Regions from separate parts of the Lactobacillus sp. UMNPBX1 genome, predicted to be linked through region 1. Evidence: riboswitches for the same ligand, from Rfam matches in the RefSeq annotation. Region 1 holds a riboswitch; the other holds the start of a gene.
What was found. Region 1 has a riboswitch for lysine ahead of CP352_RS07535 (ABC transporter substrate-binding protein/permease). Riboswitches for the same ligand answer to the same signal wherever they lie in the genome.
Positions count from the first base shown of each region.

Region 1 (3,427 bases):
TTTCTAAGACATTTTTGTTTTCAAATAAGTCAAATTGCTGAAAAACCATACCGACCTTTGATCTAAAGGTGTTACGGTTGTAGCCGGGATGCAAGATATTTTCACCGTGAAAATCGATCTTGCCGCCAGTTGGTTCTTCAAGCAGGTTGATACAACGCAAAGTAGTTGATTTACCACCACCGGAAGGACCAATGATGGTCACGATCTCGCCTTTGTTGATATCGAAAGAAATATCCTTCAATACCTTGTGAGCCCCATAGGACTTTTGCATATGCTTTAAACTTAAAATTACTTCGTTTGATTCAGTCATTAATTGTTTGCCTCCGCATCTTTTGGAGTACCAACTTGAACTTGGTTAGCCATCAAGTTGTAATTCTTGTTACCTTCAAGTCTCTTTTCGATAAAGTTGAAGATTCTAGTAATAGTAAAGGTTAAGATCAAGTAAATTGCAGAAATCATTAAGTAAGTTGGGAAGAACTTGAATGATTGACTGGCAATAGTTGTACCAACAAAGAACAATTCTGAAACTGAGATAATACTCAATACTGAAGTATCCTTAATGTTAACGATAAATTCGTTGGTGATTGATGGTAAACAGTTTCTAATAGCTTGAGGCAAGATGATATGCCACATTCTTTGGTTGTGGGTCATACCAAGTGCACTAGCTGCTTCGAATTGACCTTCTGGAGTTGAAATAATACCACCACGGATAACCTCAGCTAAGTAAGCACCAGTGTTAATTGACACAATAATCAAAGCAGCTACAGTTCTATTTAAATTCAAGTGCCAGAATTGGGCAATACCATAGTAGATTACGGCTGCTTGAACCATCATTGGTGTACCACGGAAGATTTCTACATAAACAGATAATAACCACTTAACTACGTTCAAAGTCCAACGCTTGCCGCGAGTAGTTGGAGTAGGAATGGTACGAATAATTCCTACAAGCAAGCCGATAAAGAAACCAACAATGGTACCAACTAAAGCTAAAAGCAAGGTCATGCCAATACCTGACATAATCATGCCACCATATTGCTTCCAAGTAGTAACTAGCCAGTTTTCTTTCTTAGTTTCGTTACCAGCCTTAGGTTGTTCCTTGATGGCTTGTGACATTAATTGATCACGCTTTTTATTAGAAATAGTTCTTAAAGTAGCGTTAACTTCATTTAAAAGCTTGGTATTACCCTTTTTAACCCCGATACTAGTTACGGAATCGTCATGGTCAACTTTGAAGCCAGCCATTTTGTTTAAGTTAACTGCAATAATGTTAGGGTTAACGTTGTGGTAACTTTCAAATTCAATATCTTCAGCAACATAACCATCAATGGTGCCAGAAGCTAAACTTTGACGCATGGCTGAAAAGTCACGCATAGCTGGTTCTCTTTTAGCACCTTTTAATTGCTTGATTAAATCGTAGTGCAAAGTTCCTTGTTGTGCGGTTAACTTGGCACCCTTGAAATCAGTCAACTTCTTAGCATTAGAATATTTACTTGCCTTATTAGTAATTACGACGAAAGTACTTTTACGATAAGGTTCTGAGAAATTAATTGCCTTGCGTCTTTCGGCAGTAGGAGACATACCAGCAATAATTAAGTTGATTTTACCTGAAGTTAAAGCTGGCAATAGACCATCCCATTGGGTTTTTTCGACGATTACTTTTTTGTGCAGTCGTTTACCGATGATCTTGGCAATTTGAACATCATAACCATTAGCATAGGAGTTAGAACCATCAATTGGAACAGCTCCATTAGCTTTGGTTGGCTGAGTCCAGTTGTATGGGGGATAGTTTGCCTCCATACCTATCTTTAACGTGCCAGAATCTTTCTTAGCAGCTTGAGTCTGATTGCTACTAAGAGAAAAACCGATAAATAAACTGAGTAGGACAGACATTATTACAGCCATCCATCTAAATCTTGACTTCAATTATAAAACCTCCAAAAATAGTTTTAACATAAAGCCAACACAATAAAGAGTAAACAAAAACCTCGCTCTTCCAAAGAATTGCGAGGGTCATAATCATCAGTGTTTAAACCAAATCTTATAGCGCTCCCTGGGGACTAACCAGGACAGTCTATAGAATATTCTTCTATAGCCCAACAGATTAACACGCGAATATTAAATCTATTTCGGCGGCAACCCTAAGTTAACTATCATTGTTTTCGCGAACTCAAACTTAACTTGTGATTGTCGCAACCTCTATTGCATTGGAAAAATATTTAACTAATGAAGAATACTAGAAGAAAAAGTTAAATTTGTCAAGCCCAACCATTATTAGTTTCATAATTTCTCTTTTTCATATCAGAAACATAAGGATTTCCTGCTACATAAAAACGTAATTTCTTGTTAGCCCAAACGGGATCAGATTGATTGATACCAACACGCGCTGCAGCAATTATTTCCTGGGGAATTTTTTTATGATGATCATCAAGATCAATGGCGAAAGGGGAGTCTGATAAAAAGTGCAAATTCCAATTTTTATCATGAATACCAAAAGCTTGCATCATTTTTGCGGGACCATTAGTCAAAAGAACGCCATCTTTACCATGACGGTTCTTGATCATGGTCTCAATTCCTAAAGTGGGATCGATTGCACGGATTAAAACACCCTGTGGTTCATTCTGAACCCTAGTGGCAACATCAAAGAAAAAATATTGACGTTGCGCGTAGATATAGATCGTTCCGCCTTTGCCGTAAAGTCCTTCATTTGCTGGGCTACGACGACCGCCATAAGAATGTGCAGCGCGATCCTTTTTACCCATATATGCTTCTGCTTCCACGATATAGCCGCCTAATTTTTCTTGACCATTATCAAAAGTAAGCATTCGCCCAATTAGGTCTTTTGCAATATAATCGGTAGTGTTAGTAGAAAAATAAGTTGAATAATTCATTTTTGACCTTTCTAGAAAAGAGATAAAAAATAATGACAGAAATTAAATTAGTTCGAATTTATGACCATGAGCAACCTGCTGGTTATCGGATTTTAGTTGACCGTTTATGGCCACGGGGAATGAGCAAAGTTAAGGCCGATTTAGCTGAATGGGATAAACAAATTGGCCCTAGTAAGGAATTGCGTCAGTGGTTTAATCATGAAGATGAAAAATTCCCTGAGTTTAAGCAAAAGTATATTGAAGAACTTAATCATAATGATTATACAGCGGAATTTTTGCAAGATGTAAATAAGCATTTGGCTAAAGAAGATGTTCTTTTCTTATTTGGTGCCAAAAATAAAGAGCACAACCAAGCAGTTGTACTCAAAGAATATGTATTAAATACGCTAAACAGTTAAATATGTTTGTGACCGTGTTTTTTAACTTTCCAAAAGTGGAAGAGAATTGTCAAAATTAAGATCGCAAAGACAATAATTGCAAAAACGGTGTTTGGCAACTCAAATCTCAATGGTGGCAGAGCTAGCAGCAATTTTAAAGCG
Region 1 covers NZ_PCZI01000013.1:25,449-28,875, reverse strand. The annotation lists gene CP352_RS07540 (amino acid ABC transporter ATP-binding protein) at 1-310, opposite strand, end outside; gene CP352_RS07535 (ABC transporter substrate-binding protein/permease) at 310-1,923, opposite strand; lysine riboswitch at 2,034-2,207, opposite strand; gene CP352_RS07530 (DNA-3-methyladenine glycosylase) at 2,256-2,888, opposite strand; gene CP352_RS07525 (DUF488 domain-containing protein) at 2,921-3,286, shown strand; gene CP352_RS07520 (TerC family protein) at 3,283-3,427, opposite strand, start outside.

Region 2 (3,427 bases), on a different contig from region 1:
TCATCAACTTTTTTAATAATTTTAGCAGGAACACCCGCTACCATCGTATGTGCTGGCACATCATGAGTAACTACTGCTCCGGCTGCAATAACGGCTCCTTCACCTACATGAACACCCTCAATCACAACTGCATTAGCTCCAATCATGACATTATCATCAATTTGAACCGGTTTAGCTGAAGCAGGCTCAATTACACCAGCCAATACGCTACCAGCTCCAATATGACAATGTTGTCCAACAATGGCACGGCCACCGAGAACTACGCCCATATCAATCATGGTATTAGCCCCGATTTCTGCTCCAATATTAATAATGGCACCCATCATAATTACTGCATTATTACCGATTACCACTTGATCACGAATAATAGCTCCTGGTTCAATTCGAGCATTAACTTTTTTGAAGTCCAATAAAGGAACTGCTGAATTTCGTGCATCATTTTCAATATGGTAGGCCGTAATTTGATGATTTTCTTTTAAAAATGGTTCAATATCTTTCCAGTCACCAAAGATCACGCCAGAATGAGCTTCAGTAAAATTCTCAATTTTCTTTGGAAAATCAATTTGTGCTAAATCTCCTTTAATAAAGACTTTTACCGGTGTCTTTTTTGGTGCATTACCGATGTAATCAATAATACTTTTTGCATCTAACTTTGCCATCTTTTTTCTCTTTTCTAATTTAAATATGATTGATCTAAATGAACCAAGTCTTCTAAACTTTCACGCTTAATGACTAATTTTGCTTTACCATTTTCTGCAAATACCACTGCTGGTCGAGGATTACGATTATAATTTGAAGCCATTGAATACCCATATGCACCTGTATCCAACATCGCTAACAAGTCTCCAGCTTTGACTTGTGGCAAAGCTTGATCTTCTGCTAATATATCGCCACTCTCGCAATACTTACCAGCAATACGAACATGTTCAGTCAAAGGCGCTTGTGGATCGGTGGCTAAAACTGTTTCATACTTAGCCTGATAAAGTGCAGGGCGAATATTATCTCCCATCCCGCCATCGACAGTAATATAAGAACGATAACCTGGAATATCCTTACGGCTACCCACCGTATAAAGGTTGTAACCGGCTGGACCAACAATTGATCTTCCCGGTTCAATATCGATTTCAGGTAAAGGATAATTCATTTTTTCAGCTTCAGTTTTGATCACCTTAACAATCGTCTTAACAAATTCTTCTGGTCGTAATGGATGATCTTCTTGGGTATATTTAATCCCAAAACCGCCACCAACATTAATAACTTGTGCAAGATAGCCATACTTTTCTCGCCAATCTTGCGCTACTACCATTAATTTTTGTGCTGCCATTTCAAAGCCGTTTAAGGCAAAAATCTGTGAGCCAATGTGAGCATGAATCCCCAACATTTTCATCCTAGGATTAGCTAGAACTTGTTTTAATGCCTTTTCTGCTTGACCTGATTCAAGATCAAAGCCAAATTTACTATCAATCTGACCTGTTTGATCATATTCATGGGTATGTGCTGAAATCCCTGGTGCAATACGCAACATGACACTAATCGTAGCATCGTACTTTTTTAAAACTTGCGCCAATAACTGAATCTCATGAAAATTATCAATAATAATTTTGCCAACATGATTTTTTACAGCCATTTCCAATTCAGTTAATGATTTATTATTACCATGAAAGCTAACTCTCTCCATTGGAAAATTGGCTTTTATTGCAGTAAATAACTCACCTGCTGAAACTACGTCAGTGTATGCTCCCTCTTCTGCAATAACTTGATACATTGCGATTGCTGCGAAAGCTTTACTTGCATAACTAACAGCATAGACCATGTTTTCTTCTTCAAAAACTTTCTTAAAAGCCCGAATTTGTCGACGAATTTGATCGACATCATAAACTACTAATGGCGTACCATACTTTTGAGCTAATTCTACTGTATCAACTCCACCAATCGTTAAATGGCCTTGCTCATTAATCTGATCTACTGCAATTTGTGAATTCATTTTGTTCTCCTGTCTTTTTCAGGCGAAACGCTAATAAAAAATCCATTGTCTGCGCCAAACAAACAATGGATTAATTTCTACTTAATCTATGGTCGATAGCGCTCCGCGAATTTTGTTCGCGACAGTCCGCAGTTTATTCAACTACGCCCCAGCTCAAGCCTTTAGCATGACTCAGCTTCGGCAACCTCCCCTTTTACAATTCATCTTCGTTTTGCCCAACTCAGAATTGTTACTTATGTCGGCTGCGCCTCTTCGATTGACTGTAGTTTACAATTTTATAAAAATATAGTCAACAAATTTATTATAAAAATTTAATTTTATTTGTAACAATGCGGCATTTAGAGTGATAAATTACAGTCATCACTTGCAAGATTAAAAAAGAATGTTAGAATTCAATTAAATTTAGTCTGACTTTTTTATTTAAATTAATGATTTCTGAAAACAAAAGGAGTTTTGAAATGAAAATCGTAAAGTTTGGTGGCTCTTCTTTAGCTACCGGTGAAAGTGTTGCACAAGCAATTCAAATTATTCTCAGCGATCCTCAACGACAAGTAATGGTTGTCTCTGCCCCAGGCAAAAGGAATACAACAGATATCAAAGTTACTGATCTGTTAATCAAGTACGCAGATTTAGCCTTAAAGCACAAGAATTGTGTTGAAATCGTGAATAAAATTTTTAGTCGCTATCAAGAAATTGGTCATTATTTTGGCTTAGCAGATACGGAATTAAGTATTATTAAACAAATTTTATTAGAGTTGCCCAATCAGGGTTATCCTAACGAAAAATATCTTTTAGCTGCATTTAAGGCACATGGTGAACGACTTAATGCTCGTTTAATTACTTTAGTTTTACGCCATCAAGGAATTAATAGTCGTTTTCTTGATCCGGCTGAAGCCGGTTTAATCGTGACTGGCGAGCCCAATGATGCCATTGTCAATCCAGAGAGCTACTTAAATCTTGACCAAATTAAAATTAAGGCTGATGAACGTATCGTATTTCCTGGCTTTTTTGGCATGACTCCGTCTGGTAATATCGCCACTTTTTCCCGTGGCGGGTCAGACATTACCGGGGCTATTCTAGCTCGCGGCTTTCATGCTGATCTCTATGAAAATTTTACAGATGTCAATGGGATTTTTGCCGCTAATCCTCATATTATTGAGCATCCCCAATCCATCAAGAAAATGACTTATCGCGAAATGCGAGAGTTGTCATATGCTGGCTTTTCTGTTTTTCACGATGAAGCATTGATTCCTGCTATTCAAGGACAGATTCCTATCAATGTGAAAAATACTCATGATCCTAGCAATCCTGGCACTATGATTGTCCCAGAAAAGGATTTTGTCCCAGATAATGCAATAACCGGCGTAACCAGCCAAAAACATTTTTCCGCATTATATTTGCATAAATATTTGCTCAATAAAGAAGCTGGTTTCACCTTACGTA
Region 2 covers NZ_PCZI01000019.1:26,001-29,427, reverse strand. The annotation lists gene dapD (2,3,4,5-tetrahydropyridine-2,6-dicarboxylate N-acetyltransferase) at 1-659, opposite strand, end outside; gene lysA (diaminopimelate decarboxylase) at 674-1,984, opposite strand; lysine riboswitch at 2,072-2,245, opposite strand; gene CP352_RS08955 (aspartate kinase) at 2,443-3,427, shown strand, end outside.
Region 2: another riboswitch for lysine. It lies ahead of lysA (diaminopimelate decarboxylase); the one in region 1 lies ahead of CP352_RS07535 (ABC transporter substrate-binding protein/permease).